DNA from 2 places in the Nocardia nepalensis genome. Region 2 is predicted to be linked to the other one. Evidence: riboswitches for the same ligand, from Rfam matches in the RefSeq annotation. Region 2 holds a riboswitch; the other holds the start of a gene.
What was found. Region 2 has a riboswitch for thiamine pyrophosphate ahead of ACHQ4I_RS21820 (purine-cytosine permease family protein). Riboswitches for the same ligand answer to the same signal wherever they lie in the genome.

Region 1 (15,262 bases), on a different contig from region 2:
GGTCGAAACGGTCTTCGGCGCCATTGCGGCACGTCAGGGCGACCAGGTCCTGATTCCGCGGGCGACCACGCACCGCTGGCTGCCGAGCGGCCCGGAACCGCTGCGCGCCTATGTCATCGAGGCATCCAGCCACATCACCCCGCCGAAGCGCTATCTGTCGAAATTCGGTCAGCTGCTGGAACATTCGCCGTACTGCGAGCGAGATCTGCACGGGCCGCAGGAACCGTTGCTCGCCACCGGCACCGATATCGAGGTCCTGGTGAAGCACCGTCCCGGCGGTCGCGTGGTCGGCACCCGGATGATCTACGCGACGCATCCGTTCGACGTGGTCGGCTGGGACGGTTGCCTGTATCCGCTCACCTTCAATATCTCCGATTTCGAACCGCTCACCGGCCGCGTGCACCAGCCCCCGCCCGCCCATCAGGCATTCGAGGGGATCAACTTCGTGGTGTGCAATTTCGTGCCGCGCAAGGTCGACTATCACCCGCTGTCGATTCCGGTGCCGTACTACCACTCCAATGTCGACAGCGACGAGATCATGTTCTACTGCGGCGGAAACTACGAGGCGCGCAGGGGTTCCGGAATCGGACAGGGTTCGGTGTCGGTACATCCCGGCGGCTATGCGCACGGTCCACAGCCCGGCGCGTACGAGCGCAGCATCGGCATCGAATTCTTCGACGAACTCGCGGTCATGGTGGATACCTTCCGGCCGCTCGAGCTCGGCGAGGGCGCACTGGCCTGCGAGGATCCGGGCTATGCGTGGACCTGGTCGGGTCGCGGACCCCAGTCCGACGGACACCGGCCCCAGCGCCCGCACGCGGACCAGCGCCGTGGGCCCGCATGAGCACCCGCATCGAAGTATCCGACGACGACCTGTTCGGCCCCGATAATCTCCCCTACGGCGTCTTCGCACCCGAGGCCCGGGATTTCCGGGTCGGCGTGCGAATCGGCCACCAGGTCATCGATCTGGCCGCGGCACTGGAGGATCCGGTATTCGCCGCGCCGAACCTCAACGCCTTCATGGCGCAGGGACCGCGCCGCTGGCGCGAGACGCGCGCCAGGATCCGGGAGCTGATCGATACCGAAATACCCACGGCGGCAGTGCATCCGCTGCACGACGTGCGCACCAAGCTGCCGGTGCAGGTAGGCGACTACGTCGATTTCTATGCCAGCATCGACCACGCGACCAACCTCGGCAGACTGTTCCGCCCCGATTCCGAACCGCTGCTGCCCAATTGGCGCCATCTGCCCGTCGGCTACCACGGACGCGCTGGCACCGTGGTGGTCTCGGGCACCGATATCGTGCGCCCGCATGGACAACGCCGAACAGCCTCCGGCACACCGGATTTCGGTCCGTCGCAGCGCCTCGATATCGAGGCGGAGCTCGGGTTTGTGGTCGGGGTCGGCTCCGAACTCGGCACGCCGATCGATATCGAGCAGTTCGCCGAGCACGTCTTCGGCGTCGCGCTGGTGAACGATTGGTCCGCACGCGATATCCAGGCCTGGGAGTACCAGCCACTGGGACCGTTCCTCGGCAAATCCTTCGGGACCTCGCTCTCGGCCTGGGTGACCCCGCTGGCCGCATTGGAGTCGGCCCGCATACCACTGCCGGAGCAGACCCCCGAACCACTGCCCTACCTGCGGGGCAGCCAGCCATGGGGACTCGATATCGACCTGGCCGTGCGCTGGAACGGTCAAACGGTCGCGCACCCACCGTATTCCCGAATGTATTGGTCACCGGCGCAGATGCTGGCGCATCTCACCGCGAACGGCGCCGCCACCCGCACCGGTGACCTCTACGCCTCGGGCACGATCTCCGGACCGGCACCGGACCAGCGCGGTTCCTTCATCGAATTATCCTGGGGCGGAGCCGAACCCGTCGCGGTGAACGGACTACATCGCACGTTCCTGGAGGACGGCGACGAGGTGGTCATCACCGCATCGGCCCCGGGGCCGCATTCGCGGCGCATCGGACTCGGCGAGGTTCGCGGCCGCATCTGGCATGCACAACGATGAGCGCTGAGCTCAGCGTGCGGCGCCGACCCGGACACCGGCGTCGACCACGGCGATGAATCGCTGGAGATCCCCGGTCAGCGTCTCGACCATATCGGGAGCGCCGCCGTCATCGTGATGGTGCAGCCAGTCCGCCACCAGCTCGAACATGCCGCCGATGGTGGCCAGCGACAACGTGATTCGCCTGCGCTGCGCCTCCGGATCCGACGACGGCTCGCCGGACCACTGCCGGTCCAGGAAGGCCGCCGCCCAGCGCCGGTTACTGCGCCGTTGCATCTCCACCGCGGGTGAGATGCCGCCGGCCTCGCCGAAGGTCACCCTGGCCAGCCGCGGATCGTCGGCGATGGCGTGCACGAAGGCGGCGATTATGGCTTCGGCGCGCTCGGGCCATGGCAGCCCGGCGGATGCGGCGGCCGCCTCGATGGCCCGCTGCTGAATCTGCTCGGTGATCTGGGTGAGCAGTGCGACGTAGCACGCTTCCTTGCTGTCGAAATGGTCGTAGAACCCCTTGGTTCCGACGAAGGCGCGCTGACAGATCTGTTCGATCGATGTTCCCGAAAAGCTTTGCTCGGCAAACAGTTCGGTGGCCGCGTCGAGCAGTTGGCTGCGCCGCTGCGCGCTGCGTTGCTCGGCGTCGAGGCCACGGATGCGGCGCCGGGCCGGAGTCGGATCGGGCCGCGCGGCGGATTTGCTGCGGGTCATGTATCGACCATAGCCGGAGCTATTTCAACAAGACTTCTTGTTGGTAACAGGACATCGTGTTGTAATCACTGTCACGTCGATGAGGAAGGGACTGCCGTGTCAGTGATCAATGGGGATCCGACCCGCGAACCTCGGCGCGGCTTACGCGTGGCCGCCGTGGTGGTGACGGTGGCGGTAGCGGTGGCGGTGGCGACCGCACTGCTGGCCGGGGGCGTCACCGCCACACCTGCCGCCGCTGCGCCGGTGCCGCAACAGGATTCGTTCTATCAGCCGCCAGAGGGCTTCGAGGGGCAGGAAGTGGGCACGATTCTGCGTTCGCGTGCGGTGCATCTGGCGGTGCTGACCGTATTGCCGCTGAACGTGCGCTCGTGGCAGCTGCTCTACCGCACCACCGACCTGTTCGGACAGCCGACGGTCGCCGTCACCACGGTGATCCTGCCCGCGGGCGCCGACCCGAACCGCTCGCGACCGCTGGTTTCGCTGCAGTTCTACTACGACAGCGCCAGCATCGACTGCGCGCCGTCGTTCGTATTGCAGCAGGGCGCCGGACTGCCGGGCATCGAGGGCATCCATTCGCAGAGCGAGCTGATCGCGATCGCCGCGCTGATCAGCCAGGGCTGGGCCATTTCGGTGCCGGATTACGAGGGTCTCAACGGGCATCTCGCGGTGGCCGAGGAGCCGGGATATCTGACCCTCGACGGCATTCGGGCCGCGGAGCGCTTCGAACCGCTCGGCCTGGACGGCACGAATACCCCGGTGGCGCTGTGGGGTTACTCCGGCGGCGGCATGGGCAGCGGCTGGGCCGCGGAAATGCAGCCGACCTACGCGCCGGAGCTGAACGTGCGGGGTGCCGCGCTCGGCGCCCCGGTCTCGGATGTCGAATCCCTGCTGCACGTCAACGGATCCATGTTCTCCAGCCTGATCGGCATCGGCGTCTCCTCGCTCTACAACGCCTACCCGAAGTTCCGCGAGGCGAGCGATCAGTACCTGACGCCCGAGGGCATGGCGCTGATGAACCGGACCAACGCACAGTGCCTGCCGCGCAACGCGCTGACCCAGATGTTCACCGATTACCAACGGATACTGACGATTCCGATCGCGCAGTATCTCGCGCTGCCGGAAATCCGCGAGGTCTTCGACGCGACGGTGCTCGGCAAGCACACCCCCACCGCGCCGCTGTTCATCTATCAGGGCGTGCTCGACGAGGCAGTCCCGATCTGGACCACCGATCGGCTGGACCAGCAGTGGTGTGCGGACGGCGCATCGATCATCTACAAACGCGACCACCTCAGCGAGCATCTGACCCTGCCGTCACTCGGCATGGCCGACACCTTCAACTGGTTGAAGTCACGCCTGGCGCCCAACGCACCCGATCAATTCGGCTGCCGCACCGAGAACGTGGTCTCGATGCTGGCCGATTTCAATGCGCTGCTGACCCAGATCGAAATCAATCTGAACGCCACCTTCGGCGCACTCGGATTCCCGATCGGTCCGCGGGAACGCTGACCACCCAGCGGAAACCCGATGATCACGAATGGCACCCGCAGTAGACTGCGGCACGAATCTTCTACGGCGTCAGTCCGCACTGTACGGCACTCGCAGACAGGAGATCGGGCATGGGACATGCAATACCGTACAAGCTTTCGCGGTGGCCGAATGATGTGGTTCCATTCATCATCAACCCCATCGACTTCCCGACAGGATCACCACAACTCGGCGTCGTGTTATCGGCGATCAGCAAATGGAATGCCACGACCGACATTAAAGTGACTCTTGCGCAGCAAATGGGCGAGCCATTCTTTGTCGAGTTCGTGGCCGCCGACCGTAGCTGCTCGAGTGACATCGGAAAGAAATGGTTCATCTTGCCGGGCAGGGATGGGAAGACGCAGGTCAGATGTGACACCACAGGAGACTTTCAAGACGGTAACGTGATGCACGAGATCGGCCACGCCGTCGGTCTCCTGCATGAACAGACGCGGAGTGACCGCGAAGGTTTTGTCACGGTTATCCTCCAAAATGTCCTGACCGACCAGGTCATCAACTACAAACCGCGAACCGGCCTGCACCCCGGGCCGTACGACTTCGGCTCGATCATGCACTACCCGAGCAACGGCGAATTCTGTGTTCAGTGGTATCCATCGGTGCCGGTGCCACGGGAGTTCAGTAGGCATGCGCCATCGGTAGCGACGTTTACCTCCAAGGGTGAACTGCACATGGTCCACGTCGGCCCATCGAGTCTCAGACCGTGGGGTCCCGATTCGACCGATATCTGGCACTCGTGGACCTCGAACGGGGCGCTGTGGACCCAAGGGCCTCGGGTGCCAGGGCGAGCGAGCGGGGATACTCCGGCGTTGGCCGCATTCAGCGTCGACGGGCAACTGCACATGGTGCACCGAGGGCACAGCAATGACTTGCTGTTCCACTCGCGGTCCGATGATGGGCGTAACTGGCGCGACCCGGTCGTGATCCTCAATACGGAGGAGGGCAGCGGCACTCCGGCGTTGGCCGAGTTCAACAACGAGTTGCACCTCGTGCACCGCGGGAAGAACAGCAATGAGTTGTTCCATTTGTTCAGCGCCGATGGACTGACCTGGACGCGGAATCCGCAGGGGTCACCGATTCCCCGACAGTGGAGCAGGGACACTCCGGCGTTGGCCGCGTTCAGCGTCGACGGTCAACTGCACATGGTGCACCGAGGGCAGAGTGATGACTTCCTGTACCACTCGTCATCCGCCGATGGGCGTACCTGGAGTGACCCGGCCGGAGTTCCGATTCCGAATCAGGAATCCAGCCGCCATGCTCCCGCGCTGGCGGAATTCGTCGGCGACGACGGAAATATGAAACTTCATATGGCATACGCCGACGCGGCCGGGACGGTATGGCACACGTATTTCGGTAGATCGACCCCACTCATCGGCACCACTGGCACACGCGTTCGCTTCACCTACGGTTGGAGCGAGGCGAACGCTCGCGATAACAACAAGAGCCGATTCGGACCGGCACTCGTTTCGTTCGATGGTCGATTGACCATGATGCTGGTCAAAGCAGGCAGCAGCCGGATTGTGCAGACCTCGCGAGACGCGACACTGCAATGCATCGTCGCGAGCGGAGGGGCTGCGATCGGTCAGCGCAGCGGGCTCAGCGCAGAGGACGTCAATACCGTGAAAATCATGTACACGTGAGGGCCTAGCGGCCGCAACTCGATCCGCACGTCACCGACCGGACCCCGAACCGGTCGGTGACAAGCCTTTCGTCTGCGATGAATTCGAAATCGTTCCTCAGTCCAGGCAGAACTCGTTGCCCTCGGGGTCGGCAAGGACAATGTGGCCAGCGTCCATACCGCCCGGCTCGGTACGGCTGAGTCGCGTCGCACCGATCGCGACGAGTCGGGTCGCCTCGGCTTCCAACGCGATCATCCGTTCATCGCCGGTCAGACCGGGCGCAGCACGAATATCCAGGTGCACGCGGTTCTTCGCGGACTTCGGTTCGGGCACCCGCTGGAAGAACAGGCGCGGCCCCACCCCATCGGGATCGATGATGGCCGACCGATCGTTGTGATGCTCCGGCGGTACGCCCCAGGCAATCAACGCAGTCGTCCAATCCGGAAAGCCCTCGGGTGGCGGCTGCAAGTGATAGCCCAACGCCTCCGCCCAGAACGCCGCCTGCGCACCCGGATCGGCACAGTCGTACGTCACCTGGAACTCCTTGCCCATCACGGCTCCCATCTGTCGGCGACCTGTTCGGCCTGGAACAACCGGCATCTTCGCACTGACCGCCGACAAACTCCGCTCGGCAACGCAACCGACTACCGGCGACGACCCACAGCGCCCATTCCGGTCTCGAGATCCGATCGGGAATGAGCGCTGCGGTCGAAACTACGACACGACAGGCAGATACACCTGGGCACCGTGGTCGGCGAACTCCGCGGACTTCTCCGCCATACCGGCCTCGATCGCCTCGGCATCCGAAAGTCCTTGGCGAGCAGCGTATTCCCGTACATCGGCGGAGATACGCATGGAGCAGAACTTCGGGCCGCACATGGAGCAGAAGTGAGCGGTCTTGGCGGGTTCGGCGGGGAGGGTTTCGTCGTGGTAATCGCGGGCGGTGTCCGGGTCCAGGGAGAGCGCGAACTGGTCGCGCCAGCGGAATTCGAAGCGCGCCTTGGACAATTCGTTATCGCGGTCCTGGGCGTGCGGGTGGCCCTTGGCGAGGTCGGCGGCGTGGGCGGCGATCTTATAGGTGATCACGCCGACCTTGACGTCGTCGCGGTTGGGCAGGCCCAGGTGCTCCTTCGGAGTGACGTAGCACAGCATCGCGGTACCGGCCTGGGCGATGATCGCGGCGCCGATGGCCGAGGTGATGTGATCGTAGGCGGGCGCGATATCGGTGGCGAGCGGGCCGAGGGTGTAGAAAGGCGCCTCCTCGCACAGCTCCTCTTCCAGCCGCACGTTCTCCACGATCTTGTGCATCGGCACGTGGCCGGGACCCTCGATCATCACCTGCACACCATGGGATTTCGCGATCTTCGTCAGCTCGCCGAGGGTGCGCAGCTCGGCGAACTGCGCCTCGTCATTGGCGTCGGCGATGGAGCCCGGGCGCAGGCCGTCGCCGAGGGAGAAGGTCACGTCGTAGCGCGCCAGGATCTCACAGAGTTCGGCGAAGTTGGTGTACAGGAACGATTCCTGGTGATGCGCCAAACACCATGCGGCCATGATGGATCCGCCGCGCGAGACGATGCCCGTGACCCGCTTGGCGGTCAGCGGCACGTAGCGCAGCAGCACACCGGCGTGCACGGTCATATAGTCGACGCCCTGCTCGCACTGCTCGATCACGGTGTCGCGGTAGATCTCCCAGGTGAGCGCGGTCGGATCGCCGTTCACCTTCTCCAGCGCCTGATAGATCGGCACGGTGCCGACCGGGACGGGGGAATTGCGCAGAATCCACTCGCGGGTCTCGTGAATGTTCTTGCCGGTGGACAGATCCATGATGGTGTCCGCGCCCCAGCGGGTGGCCCACACCATCTTCTCCACCTCCTCCGCGATCGAGGAGGACACGGCCGAGTTGCCGATATTGGCATTGATCTTCACCAGGAACTTCTTGCCGATAATGGTCGGCTCCAGCTCCGGATGCTTGTGGTTGGCCGGGATGACCGCGCGGCCGGCGGCGACCTCGTCACGCACGAACTCCGCGGTCACGCCCTCGCGCGCGGCGATGAAGCGCATCTCGGAGGTGATGATGCCCTGGCGCGCCCAGGCCAGCTGGGTCGGCGGACCCGCGACCTCGGGCTTGGTCCAGCCGTCGCGCAGCTTCGGTAGACCCGCCTCCAGATCGATGGTGGCCGTGTCGTCGGTGTACGGGCCGGAGGTGTCGTAGACGTCGAAGTGCTCGCCATTGGTCAGGTTGATCCGGCGCACCGGAATGCGCAGGTCATCGACCTCCTGGTAGTGCTTGACGCTGCCTTCGATCGGACCGGTGGTCACGGAGTCGACAGGTGTGCCCATGAATATCCTTCCCTACGCCGGCATTACCCGGTCAGGTTCATACGGTCGACGGCCCTGAACGCCCGGATCGGGCTAGCCGTCCTCTCAGCCCGCTGGTGCGAGCCCCCGTTGGGTGTGTGAATTTTCCCGCCCGACGATACCTTTCCATGTCCGCGCCCCGCCCGGCGATGGGAGGAACCTACAGGGATGCGCAGGACCGCCGGCCGCACGCCGGTAGATTCCACAAGGTGAAATTCACCCTGGAGGTAGACCTGGATGTCCTGCCTGAAGGCGTCCGGGCGCCCGCCGATCTCGCCGATGAGCTCGGCCGCATCCTGCGCTATTGGGGCGGCAATGTGAAGCACTACCAGTTGGTCGAGGGCGACGGTTCGGCCATCTACAACTCCGGATACCGCGAGGTCGGCTCCTGGCAGATCAGCTGATCTTGCCGTCGTAGGCGTCGCGCATGCCCTGCAGGTCGATCTTCTTCATCCCGAGCATGGCCTGCATGGCGCGGTTCGCGGCCGCGCGATCGCTGCTCGCGACCAGGGCGTCGGCTTCGGCGGGCCAGATCTGCCAGGGCACGCCGTATTTGTCATTGAGCCAACCGCATTCGATCTCCTGGCCGCCGTCGGCCAGTAGCGCCGACCAGAGCCGATCGACCTCCTCCTGGCCGTCGCAATTGACCAGCAGCGACATGGCGTGGGAGTAGTGGTAGTCGCCGCCGCCGTTGATGGCGGTGAACTTCTGTCCGTTGAGTTCGAAATCGACCAGCATCGTCAGTCCGGCTTCGCGCGGCCCGGCCTCGGTGTAGGGCACGACGTTGGTGATCTTCGAATCCTCGAACAGCGAACAGTAGAACTCGGCGGCCTCCTCGGCCTGGGTGTCGTACCAGAGGTTGGTGACGATTTTCTGCATGGTGGACCTCCCGATCGGTGTGCCTGTACTAGTGCCGACGGCGCGGGAGGCCGGAATTCATCGCAGTCCGACGTTCATTCTCGAGCGGAGTCAGTAGGACTGGAGTTCGATCAATGTGCCTTCCGGATCGCGCAGGTGCGCGGTCCGCAGGTTCGGTCCCCACTCCGGACGATCCACCGCGACGGCAACCAGCTTCGCGCCGTTGCGCAGGCACAGCGCGAGACCCGCGTCGACATCGGATACCCGGCACACGAACATCACCGCGTCTTGCGCGGGCGGCACGGTCGATGGCAGGTCGGTGGTGCCAGCGACCTCGGCCATCGCGGCGCGAGCGAAGAGCACCAGCACTGCCTGGTCGTCGACATCCCAGTTCGCGTACGGTCCGGCGGCAGTCCCTTTGATCAACTTCGCGCCGACCAGCTCCGGCAGCACGGCGTTGTAGAACTCGAAGCATTCGGCGAAGTGGGTGACGAGCAGTCTCGGGTGCAGGGCGTCCACGATGTCTCCTAATTAGTAGGTGCGGACCTATCGTAGGTCGGCCCCTATAATTTGTCGCATGGAATCCGTGCGCGCACTTCCGCCGAGCCTGCTCGGGCTCGACACCTATCTGCTGTCACGAGTGGGTAAGGTCGCGCGCGGCCGATTCGCCGATCGGCTCGCCGCCCGCGGACTCCGGTTGTGGCATATGGCCGTACTCGCCGCGCTCGCCGATTTCGGCCCGCACGCGCAGCGCGATCTGGGTATCCGGCTCGATATCCACCCGAGCGATGTGGCGAAAATCGTCGACGAATTGGCGAGCGCCGGTCAGGTCGAACGCACCCGCGATCCCGCCGATCGCCGCCGAATGTCGGTGCGGATCACCAGGACCGGCCGAGCGGCGCTGCGCGCCCTCGACAGGGAGGCACGCCAGGTGCGCGACGACATCCTCACCCCGCTCAGCCAGGACGAACGAATCGCACTGTCGGACATGATGCGTCGGCTGTTCGAACACACCCACCCGGACGCCGTCGCGGACTGACCCCTCCGCAGCATCCTGGCCGAGTTGGGATTTCAGAATCGGACCGAGACCGCGGCATGGCACCTGCGCTCCCGACCCGACATAGCGCCCGCCCGATCCCGGTGTGATCGAGCGGGCGCCGTACCGCATCAGGCAGCAGCCGTGGTCTCGGTCGCCGCCCCTTGCGCAACCGGCCCAGTCACCTTGCCGCGCAATGGAACTTCCTCGATGAACCAGGCGGTCACCAGACCGAGCGCGCAGATCGTGGTGGCGGCCAGGAACACCTGCCCGGTGCCGGAGGCGAAGGCCTCCAGATACCCGTGCCCATCGGCTGGCGCATGACCCTGCAGCGCCTTGGTGAACAGGGATCCGAAGGCCGCAACGCCGATTGATCCGCCCAGGGTGCGGAACAGTGTGACCGCGCCTGACGCCGCGCCGATATTCGCCATCTCCACGCTGTTCTGGGCGACGGCGGTGGCCAGCTGCATCGAGAAGCCGAGTCCGGCGCCCATCAGCGCCATTGCGAATCCCGTTGCCAGCCGACCGGTTTCGGCGTCAACCGTGGTGAGGAGCGCGGCACCGGCGGTGAGGAACAACCCGCCGAGAATGAAGAAGACCTTGTACTTCCCTGTCGCGGTCATGCGCTTGCCGACGATCTGGGAGACCACCAGCAGCGGGATCATCATCGGCAGCAGTAGCAGTCCGGAGTTGGCCGCCGAGGCACCCTGCACCGTCTGCTGGAACAGCGGCAGATACAGCACCGATCCGAACATGATCACGCCACCGACCAGGGCCGTCAGTGCGGCCAGGGTCAGATTGCGGGTACGGAAGATCCCCAGCGGAATCACCGGATCGGCGGCCCGGCGTTCGATGACGAGGAATGCGGCCAACGCGGCGACCGCGAGCACGGCGAGCCCGATGATCGGGGCCGACAGCCACGCGTAGTCGACACCGCCCCAGGTCGCGATCAGCACCAGCGCGGCGATCGCGGTCGCCAGTGCGAGGATGCCCGCGTAGTCGATGCTCACCTTTCTGCGCACGACCGGGAGATCGAGCAGCCACCACGACCAGGCGAAGGCCACCAGGCCCAGCGGAATATTGATGTAGAAGGCCCACCGCCAGTCGAGTCCGTCGGTGATCACGCCGCCGAGCAGCGGCCCGCCGATGGTGCCGACGGCCATCGCGGTGGCGGTCATGCCCTGGTACTTTCCGCGTTCGCGCGGCGGAACCAGCGCGCCGATGAGGGCGAACGCGGAGACGGCGATGCCCCCCGCACCGAGGCCCTGCACTGCGCGGAATCCGATCAGCGCGGACATCGACCAGGACGCGCCCGCCAGCACCGAGCCGATCAGGAATACGCCGATCGCACTGAGGAACACGGTTTTTCGGCTGTACAGGTCGCCGAGTTTCGCCCATACCGGCGTCGATATCGCCGATAGCAGGGCATATGCGGTCACCACCCAGGCGACCTGGGACAGTCCGCCCAGCTCGCGCACGATCGTCGGCATCGCGGTGCCGACGATCGCGTTGTCCAACATTGCCAGCAGCATCGCCAGCAGCACCCCGGCCAGCACCAATCGGATCGATCGCGCGGATGCGGTTCTCGTTTCGGTCATTTCTGCGGACACGGCCGCCCACCTCCTTCGGGACTTGTCACCGGCAACCGGGGCCGCCGACCAATCCAGAAAAGCACAGCCGCTACAAAAGTACAACCGCTCCGACTTTGGTGCCGATAGCCTAATCGGGTAGAGTCGACGGCATGACCGCGACGACCGGGCGGCGTGAACGCAAGAAGGCCCAGACGCGGCAGGCCCTCGCCGACGCCGCGACACAGCTGTTCACCGAACGCGGCTATGACAATGTCGGCGTCCGGGAGGTCGCCGAGGCGGCAGACGTATCACTGAGCACACTGTTCAAGCATTTCCCCAGCAAGGAATCACTGGTCTTCGACCTGGACGCGGATATCGAAGCCGACCTGGTCGCGGCCGTCCGCGATCGGCCCGCCGGGCAATCGGTCATCCACGGACTGCGCGACTATCTGATGCGCACCCGCACCGCGCGCAGTGACGATCCCGGCATCGTCGCCTTCCACCGCCTCATCGACTCGACCCCCGCACTACGCGAGTACGCGCACCAGATGTTGCTGCGGCACGAGTCCGCGCTCGCGGCGGCGATCGCCGAGGCGACCGGCAAACCGGAAGACGATCTCGCGGCCGCGGGACTGGCCCACTTCGCGCTGGAAAGCGCCAAAGTCGCAAGCACCCAGGAAGATCCGTCGAGTGCGTTACGCGAGTTGTTCGACCTGCTCGAAAACGGCTGGGGCGCCGTCTAGCGCTTCCGGTGACCCGAAATCCCTTCGGCGCCAACCACACTGCCAGCACCGCGACCGTCGCGGACCGACCCGACGCCCGCCCGATCCCCATGTGATCGAGCGGGCGTTTCGCTGGGTCGGGCAACAGCGAATACGCGCATCGGCGGTAACCGGTTGACTAGTAGATCTAGCGTTGCTAGATTCTCTAACAACGCTACAAGCCAGAGAACGGAAGCCATCATGCTCACCACAGCCATTCAGCTCATCGCCATCGTGTCGGTCCTCGCGAACGCCGTCGTCTACGGCACCGATGCCTGCTTCGCGCTGATCACGCGGTCGGTGTACGACAAACTGGATGACCGGACGGTGACCATGTCGGCGGGCTGGGGTCACTACTACGGCGACCGCCGGATGCCGATCGTCGGCATCAGCGGTGTGGTAACCGCCGTCGCGGCAACGGTTCTCGCGGCGGTAGGCGGCCACGCCGCGGCGGCGATCGCGGCGGGTATCGCCGTCGTGGCGCTGGTGTGCTGGCTCGGGATCTACGTTCGGGTCGCGAAGCCGGTGAACACCCAGCAGACCGCGGCCGCGCAGTCCGGCATCATTCCGTCGAATGCGCGTGCGCTGCAGGAGAAGTGGAACAGCGTCGTCAATGGCCGGGTGGCGCTGCAGTTCATCGCGGTCGCCGCACTCTGCGCCGCGATCGCCCTCGCCTGACGCATCTCATCGAACAACCCTGTGTCGGCCGCACATCCAATGTGCAGTCGGCACAGGGTTTTTCGCTTGCACGGACGCATTCGCTGGAACAGGGTTCATCGGGTCGGTCTGCGGTCCCAACAGATCGGCTCGACTCCCGCCCCACCGGAATACGTTGTCTAGCGGATGGTCTGGTCGATCAACCTGCGCGCAGCCCGATCGGTGCGCTCGATATCACCGGTGATCAACCGGTCCTGAATTATGCCGCGCAGTCCCGAGACAAGAAGTGTGGCAACAGCTTCCGGATCATCGATGGTTTCGATTCGACGCAGCGCATCGGCGAGCGTACCGATGAAGGTCGCGATCGCGGCATTCGCGTATTCGCCATAGGGACTGCCCGGCACACACGCGGCCCCCAGCACCTGCAGCAGCACGCGCACACTCGTCGTCGCCTCCCCCGCGATATTCACCGCGCAGAATGCGCCGAGCCGCTCGCGCAGCGCGGCCGCATCGGCGATCCCGGCGAAGACGGCGGCGATATCCGGGCGCTGCGTGGTGAGCGCCTGAACCAGCAACTCTTCCTTGGTGTTGAAGTAGTGGATCAGCATGCGGGAACTCGTGCCGAGTTCGGCGGCGAGCGGACGCAGCGACAGGTCACCGAGGCCGTGTTCGGCGATGTATTCGACGACACCGGCCAACAGGTCGGCGCGTTTCGCGTGGTCGAGGGGGCGGGCCATGAGTTGACTGTAGCGATTGGTACAGGTATTCATGACATCGTGACTGTAACAATCGCTTCAGAAACTCGGCCGTCGGTCGTGGTCACCGCGATCGCCGCGACCACATCGATCGCCGACGACATCGACGCGACCTGGTCCGGCCTGCTCGCCGGCCGCAGCGGCATCGGGATGCTCACCGACGATTTCGTCGCCGAGTACGACCTGCCGGTCCGGATCGGCGGCAAGTTGAAGTCACATCCGGGTGCGCGGCTCACCCGCGTCGAACAGCGACGCCACTCCTATGTCGAGCAGATGGCCCTGGTGCTCGGCCGTCAGGTGTGGCGCAATGCGGGTGCGCCCGAGGTCGAGGGCGAACGGCTCGCGGTCGTCATCGGCACCGGCCTCGGCGGCGGCGACGCGCTGATCAATGCCGTCGATTCGATGCGCGACGGCGGCTACCGCAAGGTGTCGCCGATGTCGGTGCCGATGGTCATGCCGAATGGCCCGGCCGCCACGGTCGGGCTCGAAATCGGCGCCAAGGCAGGGGTTTTCGCCCCCGTCTCGGCCTGTTCGTCAGGTTCGGAGGCGATCGCGCACGCCTGGCGGCTGATCACCACCGGCGAGGCCGATGTCGTGGTGGCCGGTGGCGTCGAGGGTCATATCGATGCGGTGCCGATCGCGAGCTTCGCCATGATGCGCGCGATGAGCACCCGCAACGACGAACCGGAGCGGGCGTCGCGGCCGTTCGATCGGGACCGCGACGGCTTCGTCTTCGGCGAGGCGGGCGCATTGCTTGTGCTGGAGTCCGAGCGGCATGCGCGGGCGCGCGGCGCACAGATCCACGGCCGTGTGCTCGGCGCGGGGATCACCTCCGACGCCTACCACATCGTCGCATCGGAGCCGGATGGCATCGGAGCGGCGCGCGCGATGCGCAAGGCGATAAGCACTGCCGGACTTGATGTTTCGGATATTCAGCACGTCAACGCGCACGCCACCTCCACCTCGATCGGTGACGCATCGGAGGCCAATGCCATCACCGCCGTCACGCCCGAGGCTTCGGTCTACGCACCCAAATCCGCACTGGGCCATTCGATCGGCGCGGTCGGGGCGCTCGAATCCATCCTCACGATGCTGACGCTGCGCGACCAGATCGTTCCGCCCACACTCAATCTCGACAATCGAGACCTGGAGATCGACCTCGATATCGTCGCGGGCGCACCCCGCGAGCAACGCATCGACTTCGCACTCAACAACTCCTTCGGCTTCGGCGGCCACAATGTCGCACTCGCCTTCGGCCGGGCATAACGAAGGCGGTTGATCGCCCCGGCGTAGCGTCGTAGCAGAATCGTTAACCATACGAACAACCCAGCGGGACGGGACAACGACGTGGCCGACGCCTTCTACACACCAGATCCGGCGAACCCGAATC
Region 2 (15,262 bases):
CGCACCGGCCGGGGTCAGCCGCACCCGGCGGCTGGTGCGCTCGAACAGTCTCGCGCCGAGTTCGCGTTCCAGGCGCGCGATTTGGTGACTGAGGGCGGACTGGACGACCAGACATCGTTCGGCGGCCCGGGTGAAGCTGTTCGTCTCGGCGACGGCGACGACGTAGCGCATCTGCTGAAGCTCCATGGATCAATCTTGTATTCAGATTGATGAAGTGACAAACATGTGTTGGACTCATTGATTGCTCCCAGGTGAGACTGACAGCGTGAAAAGCTCAGCAGCACAGAGGGTTTCCGGCGGAGCCGGGAAAGGTGCTCCCTCTGGAAATCTGCCTCGCGCCGCCCTGACGGCGCTCGCTCCCTTGGCATGGGGCACGACCTATGTCGTTACCACGCAGCTTCTCCCGCAGGGACATCCACTATTCGCGGGAGTCCTGCGGGCGTTGCCCGCCGGTCTGATCGCGCTGGCGATCACCCGGACGCTGCCGCGTGGACCCTGGTGGGGGAAGGCCGCGGTGCTCGGCGTGCTGAACATCGGACTGTTCATGCCGCTGTTGTTCATCGCGGCCGAACGCCTGCCGGGCGGTGTTGCCGCGACTTTGGCGGCGGCCCAGCCGCTCATCGTCGCCGTCCTGGCCGTGGTGGTCCTGCACGAGCGTCCCTCCGCCTGGCGTCTGTGCTGGGGTGCATCGGGGGTTGTCGGGGTCGGCTTGGTGGTGATCGGGCCGAATGCGGTATTCGACGTCGTGGGGATCGTGGCGGGACTTGCCTGTGCGGCCACGATGGCACTCGGCGTGACCCTCACCAAACGCTGGGGAAGGCCCGCCGAGGTCGGTCCCACCGCATTCGCCGGGTGGCAACTCACCGCGGGAGGTCTGTTCCTGGTGCCGCTCACCTTCCTTGTCGAGGGGCCGCCTCCCGCGATCACCTCAACCGCTGTCCTGGGCTACCTCTGGCTGGGGCTGGTCGGCGGTCTGATCGCCTACGTTCTGTGGTTTCGCGGCATCACCACCTTGCCGGTGAACTCGGTCTCGATTCTGTCGCTGCTCTCGCCGCTGGTCGCCGCCGTTCTCGGCGCGACGCTGCTCGGCCAGACGCTCGGCCCGATCCAACTCGTTGGGTTCGGGCTCTGCCTCGCCGCGATCGTCGCGGGGCAGCTTCCCGCGCCCACCCGCTCACTCGACTCTGTTTCAACACCCGTATCGGAAGGGGCACTTCGATGAAGATCGCCGTCGTCGGAGCCGCGGGCATGGTTGGTGCGCGCGTCGTCGACGAAGCCGCCAGCCGAGGCCACGACCTCATCGCGGTATTCCGGAAACAGCGGCCAACCGCTCCGCCGCCAGGGGTGATCGCTGTCGAGGGCGACGCGAACGACCTCGACCACATGAGCCGAGCGTGCAACGGCGTCGACGCGATCGTGATGGCGACCCGCCCTGCCCCCGGGCAGGAGAACACCGTCACCACGACCACGACGGCGCTGCTCGACGCGGCCCTGAGAGTCCGCAGCCGCATTCTGGTCGTCGGCGGTGCTGCGCCTTTGCAGATCCCGGGACATCCCGACCGGCTCGTTGTCGACAGCCCGAAGTATGTGCCGCAACAATTTCGCACCATCGCCGCTGCCAGCGCCGCGCAACTGGACACCTGCCGAATGCACCCGGCCGACTGGGTCTACCTCAGCCCACCCGCGCTACTCGAACCCGGACCTCGCACCGGAAAGTACCGACGCGGCACGACCACACTGATCACCGCTGCCGACGGCGCATCCCGAATCTCGGCCGAAGACCTCGCCGTGGCCGTGCTCGACGAGCTCGAGAACCCAGGTGCGAGCAAACACTTCACCGTTGGTTATTAGGCGCGATGAAGCCAATACTCGGCATTTCGGTCGCGCTCGTCTGCCTCGGCGTCGCGGCGCTGGTACCCGCGGACCGGGCGGCGTCGCACCGCCCGGTGTTCCCCACCGCGATCGACCTGCCCGCCGGATTCCAGCCGGAGGGCATCGCGATCGGGTCGCTGCCAGTGGCCTACCTCGGCTCGCGGACAGACGGCTCCATCTACCGCGCCAACCTGCTGACCGGACGGGGCGCCCTGCTGAGCCATGGGGCGGGTACGCCCTCGCTCGGGCTCCAGGCCGACCACCGCGCCCGACTGTTCGTCGCCGGTGGCACCGGAGGCGACGCCCGCGTCGTGGACACTCGGACGGGCGCACTGCTGGCGAGCTACCGACTCGCCACGCCGCCGGAGACGTTCGTCAACGATGTGGTGCTCACCCCCACGGGTGCGTGGTTCACCGACTCGCGCACGCCCGTGCTGTACCACCTGCCCGTCGGCAGCGACGGTGCGCTGCCACCGCCCGAGGCGGTGCAGCGACGCCCGCTGACCGGTGACATCGTTTACGTGCCCGCAGCGATCAACGCCAACGGGATCGTGCGCACGCCCGACGGCACCGGGCTGATCATCGTTCAGTCGGTGACCGGCCGACTGTTCCGGGTCGACCCGGCGACGGGTGCGACGCGGCAGGTCGATCTCGGCACCGAGGCGGTGCCCAACGGTGACGGACTGCTGTTGCACGGCAGCACGCTATTTGTCGTACAGAACCGGCTCAACGCGATCGCCGTGATCACGCTCGACCGCACCGGCACGAAGGGCACGGTCGAGCGGCGCGTCACCGACCCGCGCTTCGACATACCGACGACCGTTGTGGGGTTCGGCGGACGCCTGTACCTGCCGAACGCCCGCTTCACCACGCCGCCGGAGCCGACTACGCCGTACAACGCCGTCGCAGTCGATCTACCCCGATGAATGGGGTCGGCCGGCTGGGCCGCGCCAGTACTCGTGACATCGATGTGCTCGAGCGAAACTGGCACAGTGATCGTCAGAACCGCTCGACAGCACGACATCCCAGCCTTTTTGTCGCTGGCGACGCAGGTCGAGCACTGGTTCGGCCCGATGGTCGACGAGCCCGGCTTCCACGACGCCTTGGACAACAACATCCGGCGTGGGACGGCACTGATCGCTTCCTCCGGACCGATCGTGCTGGGCGGGTTGTTGTTCGGCGTTCGCCGAGCCCCGACATATCACGTCCGCTGGCTCGTCGTCTCCGAACAGGCACGAGGTGTCGGTGTCGGTCGGGCTCTGATAATGGACGCGCTGCACAGATTCGTCCGGGCTCCCGCCACCGTCGAGGTGATCACCTTCGGTCTCGGGCACCCCGCTGCGACCCCCGCCCGGGCGTTCTACGAAAGCCTCGGCTTCACCCCGGCCGAAGTGGTCGCCCCAGGCCCGGAAGGTGGTCCGCGCCAAGCCTTTCGGCGAACAATCCCTACGGCCCGGGCCATTCGCGCCTAGCTCAGGGCGCGGTGGACCGCGTCGGCGGGATCGGTGGCGAGTTGTGCTGCGGGTAGGGGGTTTCCGGCGGCGTCGTGGAGTTGCCAGCCGCCGAGGGAGATGGCGGGGATGGTGCCGCGGTGGCGGGCGAAGGCGAGTTCGGACAGGGTGCCCCAGGAGCCGCCGATGACGATGACGGCGTCGGCGGACTGGATGAGGATGGCGTTGCGGGCCTCGCCCATATTTGTGTAGAGGACGGCGGATAGACCGGGGCAGGCGGCGGAGCGGTCGGTGTCGGGGCGGATGCCGATGACGAGACCGCCCGCGTGCGCGGCGCCCGCGGCCACCGCGGCCATGACGCCGAGGCCGCCGCCGCACAGGACGGTGGCACCGGCGGTCGCGAGCAGTCGCCCGACTTCCTCGGCCCATTCGGCCTCGGCGGCGGTGCAGGCACTCGGCCCGCATACCGCGACCTGTGGAGGGGTGTGACCAGCCATGGAGTCGACGATAGTTGCGGGAGGGGTTTCTCAGAGGTCACCCCGCATAGTCACTAACCGCGCTTGGCCAGCAAAGTATCGAGCTGGGTGGCGAATTCCGCGGCGTCGGACCTGTATCCGACATGGTCGCCCGCGAACTCCAGGATCTCGAGTCCGAGGCGTTCGCTGAGCACCGCGCTGGGCAGGGCGGGGAAGGCGTCCTTGGAGTCGTGCCCGACGGCAAGAACCAGCTTGTCCGCCGCGGCTCGCAAGGCGTCGAGATCCGGTGTGTAGCGGACGTACCGACGCATTTCGTGCTCCATCCAGAACATCATGTTCTGCTGGACGCGCGTGCTGATCGCGGCGGCTTCCGGTGTGGGTTCCTCGTTCGGGTCGCCCTGCGGCCGATTCAGCCCGACCCCCTCGGCGAAGATGGCCAGTGCGGCGGGGAACCCCTCGGACTTGCTGGTCTGGTAGACCTCGTCGAAGAAGGTCAGCCACTTGTCGGCATCGGGCAGTACGGTCGCCATCGGTGGTTCGTGCGGGATGAGCGTATGCACGAGTTCCGGACGTGCGGTGAGCAATTCGAGCGCGACGATGGCGCCGGAGCTGCTGCCGAGCACCGCCGCGGGCTGGTCGCCGAGGTGGACGAGCAGGGCCGCGGCATCGGCGGCGTCGAGTTCGACGCGGTGGTCGATCGCACCGTCCTCGGGACTGCGGGAGAACCCGCGCCGGTCGTAGGAGACCACGGTGTAGCGATCGGCGAGTAGTTCGGCGATCTGGTCGAAGGACCCCGCGTCGCCATTGCCGCCGGGGATGAGCAACAGCAGGGGACCGGTGCCGCGGATCTCGTAGTAGAGCGTGGCGCCGGGGACGGCGAGGGTGTGGTTGGTGGGGACGTCCATGGGAAAGGCTCCTGGTAGGAAGGACAGTTGCCGCAACGCTTCCCGGATGACGGGCAGTGCCGCGGTGGGCGGATCGGCATCTACCCAGCGGTCGATGGCGACCTGCAGCGCCGTCGCGATCGCGCCGGCCATGATCTGCGGGAACATATCGGAGTGCAGGTCGCGGCCGGTGCGTTCGGCAATGGCCGTGGCGATGGCCTCTTGGATGACGGCTTGGGCCTTGAGATATTCGCCCTGCAGCGCGGGCTCGGTGGTGATCAGCCGAACCCCGCGGGTCCACACCGGATCGGGCAGTTCGTCATCACGGAATTCGGCCAGTACCGCGTGAATGACGGCGGGCCACAGTGATTCGGCCGCCGGACGATCGTGCAGTCCGTCCGCGATCCGACGGGCTCGATCCACCGCCACCGAACAGACGGCCTCGTACTTACTGGCGAAATAGTTGTTGAACGTGCGTGGCGAGACGCCCGCCGCGGCCGCGATCTCCTCGACCAGCACATTGTCGAGACCGTGCTCGACCGCCAGCCGCAGCGCCGCGAACCCCAGCGCTTCCCGAGTCGCCAGCTTTTTGCGTTCCCGCAACCCGAGTACGAATGCCACGCCATTCACGATACGCAATCTTGCGTGACACGCAAGATTGCGTGAGCGGAAAGTTTTGGGCCGCAACGGGGTAGACAGCGCCGCAACCGCGGTCGATCGAGATCAGCAGAGCCACAAGGCGTATAGGCGAACTACTCGCGATCCTCCGCGAAATCTCGAGCCCTTCGGGCAGGCGGACCAACCAACCTGCGGGACACCGTGATCCGCCCGAGAACCCAGGCGAGCAGCACCGCGGCCAGGAACGACAACAGCGACGCACTCATCCACGCCTGCTTGGTGAAGTGCAGCTTCTCCTGCACGTTCACCCAGAAGTCCGTCCACACCCCGGCATCGCCCGGGTTGATCAGTTGGTACACCGAAAGTCCCACCAGCCATGCGAAAACCATGCCCCAGCGCGAGGGCGCGTTCGCCTCGGTATTCCACTTGCCCTTCGCGCGCAGGAAGAAGTCCGCGACGAGCACGCCGAGCAGTGGCACGAATACCGAACCGATCAGGCCGAGGAAACCGAAGTAGTTCTCCATATTCAGCCGCAGCGCCAGCAGCGTGATCAGCACACCGAGACCGATCGAGAGCACCCGGCGATCGATGCGCGGCGCGAGGTTCTGGATCGAGACCGCCGTGGAGTACACGTTCGCGAACGACTGGTCGGCCTCGCGGACGACGAAGATGAAGAAGAACACCGCGCCCAGAGCGACATTCAGGAACGGCGAGTACGCCCCTGCGTCGCCGGATGCGAGCGCCAGCGCGAACAAACCCAGCACATAGGCGATGATCTGGGTGAAGGCATACGCTCCACTCGCCGCGCCGAATGCGGCACCGGTGCTGCGGGAATGCCGGGTGTAGTCGGCGGCCACCGGCACCCACGAGACCGAGACCGCCAGCGCCGCGTCGGTGGCGATCCAGAAGAGGTTCCAGTCGACGCCGAATGGTCCCTCGCCCTTGGGGCCCGGGTTGGTGGTGAGATCGGGCAGACCCGCGCGCACGAACTGGATGTAGAACCAGATCAACGCGATCACCACCCCGACGGTCACGAACCGGCGCAGCATTCGCACCGAACCGAGCGGCCAGATCGTCAACACCGTCGTCAGCACACCGGCGGCGACCACGTAAACCCAGTGCGGCCCACCGTCGAACAACTCCGCGGCCGCATTGCCGATGACGATCAGCTCGAAGGTGCCCCAGCCGATCAGCTGGGCGATATTGAGCACCGTCGGCAGATAGCTGAGCTTCGCGCCGAACAGCCCGCGCAGCAACATCATCGCGGGTTTGCCGGTCTTCGCGCCCGGCACCGCGGCCAGTCCGAGCATGAGTCCGCCGACCACCGTCCCGATGACCATCGCGAGAATGCCGGCGGCGATGGAGATCTGGGCCGCACCATCGGTATTCGGCGCGAGCACGGTGTACGCACCGGAAAAGGCGATCAGGCTGACCCCGAGGTTCGCCCAGAACGCGCTCTGGTCCCAGAAAGAGAGCACCTTGGGCGCGGGCTGGTCCAGGGTCAGCGGTGCTTCGCGCCGTTCGGATTGATCAAGGCTGGGTGCAGACATCCCGGTACCGCTCTCCCTACGCCGGAATTACCCGGACAGGTTCATGCGGTCGGCGAAACGGTGGGGTCCGCCCTCTCAGCCCGGCCGTGCCCGAGCTCCCGCGCTGAGGTTATTCGCGCGAAATGCTACACCCACCTCCCACCGCGCCCGGCCCGGCCTTCGGACATTCCAGACAGGTTTCGCGGACCGCCCACGAAAATATCGAATACCGCTCATACTGTGCGGTACCGATCTGGTTATCGCTCGGTTATCTGTCGCTCACCGTCCGCATCGACTGGAATGAGTACGCGCCATGATCCTGATCGCCGTGCACGAAACCGTTCTGGCCCAAATCGACAATCCGACGCCGGAGGCCCCGCCCAACTCGGACAAGATCCTGCAGATGGTCCGCTATCTGACCTGGATGGTTCTGCTATCGGGCGTGTGTGGCGTCACCTACGCGGGCGGGAGGTTCGCGTGGGAGAAGTGGAATGGTGGCCAGCTGGATTCGCCGAAGATGCTCGCCGGAGCGATGCTCGGCGGCGTCATCGCGACCAGTGCGGGCACCATCATGAACGCCGTGATCGGCGGCTGAAAGCCATTGCCGCGCTTGCCGGTCCCGCGGGATCCGGAGTCCGGCTGACGGTTGCTCCGGCGACTGCGCGTGCGAAGGCGACGGCGTCGTGGACGGCCGCGCCGCCCGGGTCGTTGTTGAAGTAGACGAAGACGTCCTCGCGGTCCGGCCAGGTCTCGGCCAGTCGCCGCGCCCAGCTGGCGAGTGCCTGGCGCCCGTAGCGCGGCGACGGCGTCGCCCGTCCGTGGTGCAGGCGCAGATAGCCCCAATCCGTTGTTCGCCACAGCGGTGTGACGGGACGGGAACCAACGTCGGCCCAGCACAGCGCGGCACCGCATTCCGCCAGTACGGCACGGACTTCCGGAATCCACCACGACTCGTGTCGGGGTTCGACCGCGACCCGGGTGCCCGTCGGAAAACAACGCAGGCACGCATCGAGCAGCGACGGATCGGCGCGCAGCGTCGGCGGAAGTTGCAGCAGCACCGGGCCTAGCTTCTCGCCCAGCGCGGATGCGTGCTCCATCATCCGTTCGACGGGTTCCTCGGGCTCGCGCAGCCGCTTGATATGGGTGAGAAAGCGACTCGCCTTGACCGCGAAACAGAATCCGGGCGGCGTCCGGTCACGCCATGCCGCGAAGGTCTCGCTGCTCGGCAGTCGATAGAAGGCGTTGTTGCTCTCGACGGTCGCGAATCCCGCGGCGTAGGCCTCCAGCCACAGACGCTGCGGAAGGTCCGCCGGGTACAGCACGCCGCGCCAGTCCTTGTATTGCCAACCCGAGGTGCCGACGAGCAGGGGCATATCTCCATCGAAGCACGCGCGCCCCTTTCGGGTGACCGATATAGTAGCGACGCTGTGTAGTAGACGATCCGGGGAGGGCGCGATGAGCGCGGTCGAGCGGCGAATAGCGTTGGCGCAGTGGAGTTTTCTGCATTGAGCCGGCTTCGTGCTCGGTGCGGTGCATATCGTGATGGTGGGCTGCACCCGGTCTTCGGCTCGGCTCAGTAACAGCCTTCGAGGGTCGCGGCGGCGAGGGTGTCGATGACATCGGTGACGTCGTTGTGCGCATGCAGCGCGGCCAGTTGCCGACGGGCGCCGTTGCCACGCGCCACGATCGCCGCGACGGTATCGCTGACGAAGTCCTGGTCGCCGGACTGCTCGAGCGCGGGGGTGACGTAGTCGATCAACTGGGCGAGCAGCCTGCGGTTCGGGAAGGCGCGGCCGGTGATGGTGTCGAGGCCCGCCCCGTCCAGGCCGGATCGGGCGGCCTTCCAATAGGCGGCATGCAAGAGTTCGGTGGGTACCCGCGGCGGGGGTCGGGTATCGTTCTGCGCCATCACGACCGCGGCGCGAATCAGCGTGGCCAATAAGGCCGTTTCCTCGACGGTCGCCGGAATATCGCTGACGCGCACCTCGACGGTGGGAAACGACACCGAGGGCCGAACATCCCAATACACCATCGCGGTATCGAGAATGCTGCCGCTGGCCATCATCATCTCGACCATATCGTCGTAGGCCGCGGTGGAGTCGAAAAAGGGCGGCGGACCGGCGCTCGGCCACCGCCGCCACTGAATGCTGCGCCAGCTGGCGTATCCGGTATCGGTGGCGCGGTAGACCGGGGAATTGGCGGTCAATGCCAGCAATACCGGCAGCCAGGGCCGCAGGTAATTCCCGACCTGCACCGCGGTTTCCCGACTCGGAATCCCGACGTGCACGTGGCAGCCACATAAACCCTGCTCGTGCGCGAGCATCCCGAAATTGCGCTCGATGCGGGCGTAGCGCGGGGTATCGGTGACCGGAAACGCGTCCGGCACCGCGGGCGGCACCGCGACGGCGAGCAGGCGGGCACCATGTTTCTCGGCGCAACTGGCGACACCCGTGCGCAGTCGGCACAGGTCATCGAGCAATTCGGAAGTGCGGGTGTGCACCTCGGTATTGGTTTCGACCTGACAGCGCGTCAGTTCCAACTTCAGGGCGATCCCGATCTCGCCCGCCGCCGCCGCGACTTCGACATTGCGCGGGCTCGGGGCGCCACTGATCGGCTCCGCCAGGAGGAACTCCTCTTCCACGCCGACAGTCGGCGAGGCCGCGTCCATTACTGGAGTTTACTGCTCGCGGTGCAATCGCTGAACGCGTTGGGCGTTCGTTTGAGCGCGCAACGGCAGGGTAGGTCGACCGTAGTGAATCACCCGGAGAGAAAGGGGGCCGGCATGCCCGACGAATTGCGCGGTGCACGAGCACTGGTCATCACCGCGAATATCGGAGTCGAACGCGACGAGTTGCGGATACCGCTCGACTGGCTGCGCGAACACGGAGCCGTGGCCGTGCACGCCACCCCTGAGCGCGGCGAAGTGCAGACCTTTCACCACGATGTCGACAAGGACGAGGTCGTGCAGCCGGATGCGGTGCTCGACGATATCGAGGCCGACGACTTCGACGTACTCGTCGTCCCGGGCGGCACGGTGAATGTCGATAAGCTGCGCGTCTGCGAGCGTGCCGTGGATCTGGCGCAACAATTCGTGCGTGCGGGAAAACCGGTCGCGGCGATCTGCCACGGCCCGTGGCTGCTCGTGGAGGCCGATGTCGTCTCGGGCAAAACACTGACCTCCTATCACTCGCTGCGCACCGATGTCATCAATGCCGACGGTCGCTGGATCGACCGTCCGGTGGTGCGCTCCGACGAGAACGGCTGGCCGCTGATCACCTCCCGCCATCCGGGTGACCTCCCCGAATTCACGCACGCGATCGCCGCGGAGCTCACCGCGGCCGAGTCGGCGCAGGCATTCATCGGCGATGAGCTGGCCTGATGCCGGTGAGTTCGCGATCCTCGGACCGTCCTACCGATATGGACGCAACCAATCTCGCCGACCTGTACGAGCTGCCGCCGCTCGACTGGGCCGATATTCGCAAACGCCTCGATGCGGGCATCGAACAGGCCCCCGGCAGCGGCGGCCCGGACCGGCACACCTGCTGGCTGAGCACGATCAACCCGGACGGCAGCCCACACGTCACCGCCATCGGCGCCCTCTGGGTCGATGGCGCCTTCTGGTTCGTGACCGGCGCGCGAACCCGCAAGGGCCGCAACCTGGCTCGCGATCCACGCTGTTCGGTGAGCGTATCCACCCACGAGTTCGATCTGGTGGTCGAGGGCACCGCGAACCAGGTCATCGATCCCGCGGCGGTCGCCGAGATGGCACAGCGCTATGTCGAGCAGGGCTGGCCCGCCCGCGTCGACGACACCGGCCGAGCGCTCACCGCGGCATACAGCGCGCCCTCCGCAGGCCCGCCGCCCTGGCACGTCTATCGCCTCACCGCGCTCACCGCCACCGCTCTGTCCACCGTGGAACCGGGCGGCGCAACCCGCTGGCGATTCTGACAGCTCGTGCGTTGTGTGATCGGCGCGCCGGTCGCGACCCACTAGCGCCTCACTTCGCTGTCCTGGTCGTCCTCGAGCACGCCGCCGTTGCGCTCGATCGTCTTCGCCGAGGCGAGGTTGTCGCCCTCGCAGACGATCAGCACTAGGTCCATGGTGTGGACTACCGGCGGGGTAAGCGGGCGGGATTTGCGCGGCCGGAGCCTCGTCGATTACCCGCGAGGTAATCGTCTCGAAGCGCTGCGGTTCGTAGGATCGGCAGGGTGAGTACGCAGACAGCGGGTGACCTGCTGCGCCACTGGCGGCTCGAGCGCAGGCTCAGTCAGCTGGAATTGGCCGGGCGCGCCGAAACCTCCGCACGGCATCTGAGTTTTATCGAAACAGGTCGGGCCAACCCGAGCCGCACTATGGTCGTGCACCTGTGCGAGCAGCTGGAGATTCCCTTGCGTGAACGCAATCGGCTGCTGCTCGCGGCCGGATACGCTCCGGCCTACGCCGAACCATCCCTGGACACACCCGCGATGGACGCGGTGCGCGGTGCGATGCGCCAGATCCTCGCGGGACACGAACCGTATCCGGCGCTGGCCATCGACCAGAGCTGGAACATGATCGACGCCAATGCCGGTGTCGCACTGCTGTTGCAGGGGATCGACTCGAAGCTGCTCACCGCACCGGTGAACGCCCTGCGCCTGAGCCTGCACCCCGACGGCATGGCCGGCCGCGTCGCCAACCTCGCCGAATGGCGCGGCCATATCTTCGAGCGCCTGTCCCGCCAAATCGAGGTCACCGGTTCGCCCGAACTGATCGAGCTGCGCGATGAACTGCGCGAATATCCCGGTGGCGAGGCCGATCTCGTCCTGCCCGAACCGGACCAGGCGATAGTGCCGCTACGCCTGCGCCACGAAGACCACGAACTGTCCTTCATCAGCGTCACCACCGTCTTCGGCACTCCCATGAACGTGACCGTCGCCGAACTCGCCATCGAATCGTTCTTCCCCGCCGACGAGGAAACCAAGAAGCGCCTCAACGCCGCGTCGCGATGACCGGTTGCGGCAGCCGGACACGATAGATTCGCAGGCGTGGGAGCAGGCAGGGGACGGAAGTGACGGACGCGGCCCATCTCGCCGAGCTGCTCGGCAGCGGGGTGCGTGCGGTGACCGACCTGGGATCGAGTCATTCCTGGACGGTGCATCGGGCCCTTCTCGACGACGGGCGCGACGTGTTCGTGAAGGCGGCACTCGACCAGGCGGCGGTATTCGAAGCGGAGGCGGCGGGGCTGCGGTGGCTCGGCGCGGGAGTGCCGGAATTGGTTCCCGAGGTGTTGGCCGTCGACGAGCGCATGCTGGTGCTGCCGTGGCTTTCGCAAGCCTCGCCGAGCGCGGCGGCCGCGGAGCGCTTCGGCCGCGATCTGGCTGCGCTGCATGCGGATTCGCCGGGATTGTTCGGCGCGAGCTGGTCGGGCTGGATCGCCGATCTGCCGCTGGACAACACACAGGTCGACGGTTCATGGGCGCGCTGGTACGCCGAATACCGCCTCGCCCCGTACCTGCCACGCGCCGCGGCCGATCTCGGTCGTGACGGCATCGGCTTGCTCGAGCGTGTGATCGAGAACATCGACAGTCTCGCCGGTCCACCCGAACCACCCAGCCGCATCCACGGCGATCTGTGGGCCGGCAACATCGTGTGGACCGCCGACCGCGCACTGCTCATCGACCCGGCCGCCCACGGCGGTCACCGCGAAACCGACCTCGCGATGCTCGCCCTGTTCGGCGCACCATACCTGGACCGAATCCGGGCCGCCTACAACGAAACCCACCCACTGGCCGACGGCTGGCGCACCCGCATCCCCTTGCACCAGCTGCACCCACTCCTCGTGCACGTCGCGCTCTTCGGCAGCTCCTACCGATCCCGAACACTCGCCGCCGCCCGCGCCGCCACGCACCGATAAGGCTGGTACCCCGCTCGCCTCAGCTCGTTTTCGCGATGACCTTCTCCGCGAACCGCGACAGGTGCGCGATCTTGGTGTCCAGGGCTTCGGTATCGGGTTCGGTGGTGTACGGGTAGCGGAAGCCGACGATCACATCGGTGACGCCCTTGTCCTCCAACCGTTTCACGCCGTCCACGGTGAATCCGTCCAGCGAGATGACGTGCACCTCGAAGTCCTTGCGGGTGCCGTATTCGGCGCGCAGGGTATCGAGTTTCGCGAGCAGCCGGTCCAACTCGGCCGGGTCGCCGCCCGCGTGCATCCAGCCGTCGCCGCGCTGAGCCGCGCGCCGCAATGCCGGGCCGCTGTGTCCGCCGATCAGGATCGGGATCGGCTCGGTCGGCACCGGGCTGATCTTGATCGGCGGCAGGTCGTAGTACTGCCCGTGAAATTCGAAGTAGCCGCCCGCGGTGAGCCCGCGCACGATATCGATGCATTCGTCCATGCGCGCACCGCGATGTTCGAACGGCACACCCATGATCTGGAAATCATCCGGCCACGGGCTGATCCCGACGCCGAAGCCGAAACGATTGCCGCTCAACGCCGCGATCGAGGCGGCCTGTTTGGCCACCAGCACCGGTGGGCGGATGGGCAGCTTCACCACGAACGGCGTCAGGCGCAGGGTCGTGGTGGCCGCCGCGATGGCCGCCGACAGCACGAATGCCTCGATGAACGGCTTGTCCTCCAAGAACTCCCGACTGCCGTCGGGGGTGTAGGGGTAGGTGGCGTCGGATTCCTTCGGATAGGCCACACTGTCGGCAATGGTCATCGACGTATACCCGGCCGCCTCCGCGGCCTGTGCCAGCGGCACGTAATAGCTCGGGTCCGTCATCGTCTCGGCATAGGTGAATCGCATCTCAATCGCCTTCCATCCCGGTACTTTCGGCGCCGCGCGCCCTCGATATGTCTGCCGCATGCGCACCAGCGCGGCGCCCGAAGTAGGACCCCTCACCCAGACACGTCCCGCTGGCATAGCCGCAACTGTCCTGCGCCAGATTCGAGGCGCAGGCGCCCGCCGCGTACAGCCCGGCGATCACCGACCCGTCGGCGCGCAGCACCGCACCGTCGACGGAGGTGCACAATCCGCCGAGGGTGAATCCGACGTAGGTCGCCTTGCCCGGTGTGAGATCGAAGGCACCCCACGGGCCCTCGGTCAACGGCGTCAGCCAGTCGGGATGCTTGCCGAATTCGGGATCGCGTCCTTCTGCCGCCGCGGTGTTGTACGCGGTCAGGGTCTTGCGCAGGGCGCCATCGGGCATGCCGAGCGCCGATTCCATCTCCGAGACGCGGTTCCAGCCGTCGACAAATTTCACCATCGGCAGCTCCGGCCACACCATGTGCTCGCTGTCGACGATCAGATAGGCCATCGAATCCGGTTGCGCGACAACGGCACCCGCCGTGCGCCCGTGATAGGAATCCTCCGCGACGAACCGCCGCCCCGCCTTGTTCACGATGATCCCGTACAGCAGATCGGCCGGCGGATAGAACGACGCCGTCATGAACGCCCCGTCCATCTGTGCGGTGGCACCGCCCGCCGACTGCCCGAGCCGAATACCGAGCCCGTCATCGGAGGGCACACCCAGCGGCAGAAAATGTTCGGCCAATCGCGGGGTATAGGCGGCGACCATCTCCGGATTCATCACATAGCCGCCGGCTGCGAGCACCACCGCACCCGCGGCCGCACCCTCGCGCCACCGCACCCCGATGATTCGCCGGTCCCCGTCGGCGACGAGCTGTTCCACCTTGGTCTGGTACCGCACCTCGATGCCCAACTCCCGCACCCGCTCGGCGAGCACCGCCATCACCTGCTGCCCGCCGCGTTCGGCGAGTGCGTTCACCTTGTGTCCACGCGGCGCGGGCGAGGCCTGATCGCGGTAGGGCCATACCTTTTCGTTGCCGGTCCACATCAGCCCCTCGGTCCCGGGCTGCACCACCGACTTCCCGGGATAGAACGACCGCTCGAACTCGATCCCGTGCGCCTCCAGCCATTCGAAATGCGCGACGCTCTCGGTGCAGTACGCGCGAATCTTCGCCGAGTCGGGCTCGGGAGTGACCGCCTCGAGATAGGCGATCATCGCCTCGACACTGTCGGCGTGGCCGGTCGCCGACTGCACCGGTGTGCCGCCACCGAGATAGAAATGCCCGGCCGCCAACGCCGACGCCCCGCCCGCAGCGCCGCTGCGCTCGAGCAGCAACACCCGCGCACCCGCCTCGGCCGCGCTGATCGCCGCGCATGCCCCGGCGATCCCGAAGCCGACCACGATCACGTCCGCGGTCGTGTCCCATTCGAGCGGGCCGGTAATGAGCTGGGGGAGTTCGGTTCCTACGCCCATGGATTCGAAAACCCCTCCGGAATAAGGTAATCGAACATCGCCTTCATATCCGCCGACAACCGCATCAGCTCCACAGCCGAACCGAGCGCACCCCCGTCGAGATAGGTGAACTCCATTCCGACACCCTCGAACGCACCCCGCGCGATGATTTCCGCCCCGGCGGCCTTCGC

Region 1: another riboswitch for thiamine pyrophosphate. It lies ahead of thiC (phosphomethylpyrimidine synthase ThiC); the one in region 2 lies ahead of ACHQ4I_RS21820 (purine-cytosine permease family protein).

What each region holds. Positions count from the first base shown of each region.
Region 1 covers NZ_JBKBET010000038.1:263,478-278,739, forward strand. The annotation lists gene ACHQ4I_RS35765 (homogentisate 1,2-dioxygenase) at 1-844, shown strand, start outside; gene fahA (fumarylacetoacetase) at 841-2,016, shown strand; gene ACHQ4I_RS35775 (TetR/AcrR family transcriptional regulator) at 2,026-2,715, opposite strand; gene ACHQ4I_RS35780 (lipase family protein) at 2,812-4,221, shown strand; gene ACHQ4I_RS35785 (M12 family metallopeptidase) at 4,332-5,897, shown strand; gene ACHQ4I_RS35790 (VOC family protein) at 5,994-6,428, opposite strand; gene thiC (phosphomethylpyrimidine synthase ThiC) at 6,591-8,216, opposite strand; TPP riboswitch at 8,209-8,335, opposite strand; gene ACHQ4I_RS35800 (hypothetical protein) at 8,444-8,638, shown strand; gene ACHQ4I_RS35805 (VOC family protein) at 8,631-9,113, opposite strand; gene ACHQ4I_RS35810 (VOC family protein) at 9,204-9,611, opposite strand; gene ACHQ4I_RS35815 (MarR family winged helix-turn-helix transcriptional regulator) at 9,670-10,131, shown strand; gene ACHQ4I_RS35820 (MDR family MFS transporter) at 10,260-11,738, opposite strand; gene ACHQ4I_RS35825 (TetR/AcrR family transcriptional regulator) at 11,870-12,442, shown strand; gene ACHQ4I_RS35830 (DUF1772 domain-containing protein) at 12,662-13,138, shown strand; gene ACHQ4I_RS35835 (TetR/AcrR family transcriptional regulator) at 13,297-13,854, opposite strand; gene ACHQ4I_RS35840 (KasA/KasB family beta-ketoacyl-ACP synthase) at 13,894-15,138, shown strand; gene ACHQ4I_RS35845 (thioesterase family protein) at 15,220-15,262, shown strand, end outside.
Region 2 covers NZ_JBKBET010000028.1:221,953-237,214, reverse strand. The annotation lists gene ACHQ4I_RS21855 (LysR family transcriptional regulator) at 1-186, opposite strand, end outside; gene ACHQ4I_RS21850 (EamA family transporter) at 266-1,222, shown strand; gene ACHQ4I_RS21845 (NAD(P)-dependent oxidoreductase) at 1,219-1,851, shown strand; gene ACHQ4I_RS21840 (SMP-30/gluconolactonase/LRE family protein) at 1,857-2,798, shown strand; gene ACHQ4I_RS21835 (GNAT family N-acetyltransferase) at 2,865-3,344, shown strand; gene ACHQ4I_RS21830 (SLOG cluster 4 domain-containing protein) at 3,341-3,820, opposite strand; gene ACHQ4I_RS21825 (alpha/beta fold hydrolase) at 3,874-5,304, opposite strand; gene ACHQ4I_RS21820 (purine-cytosine permease family protein) at 5,436-6,851, opposite strand; TPP riboswitch at 6,846-6,963, opposite strand; gene ACHQ4I_RS21815 (hypothetical protein) at 7,144-7,425, shown strand; gene ACHQ4I_RS21810 (DUF72 domain-containing protein) at 7,400-8,203, opposite strand; gene ACHQ4I_RS21805 (carboxylate-amine ligase) at 8,404-9,498, opposite strand; gene ACHQ4I_RS21800 (type 1 glutamine amidotransferase domain-containing protein) at 9,613-10,209, shown strand; gene ACHQ4I_RS21795 (pyridoxamine 5'-phosphate oxidase family protein) at 10,248-10,778, shown strand; gene ACHQ4I_RS21790 (helix-turn-helix domain-containing protein) at 11,030-11,818, shown strand; gene ACHQ4I_RS21785 (fructosamine kinase family protein) at 11,878-12,723, shown strand; gene ACHQ4I_RS21780 (TIGR03619 family F420-dependent LLM class oxidoreductase) at 12,743-13,615, opposite strand; gene ACHQ4I_RS21775 (FAD-binding protein) at 13,617-15,092, opposite strand; gene ACHQ4I_RS21770 (VOC family protein) at 15,083-15,262, opposite strand, start outside.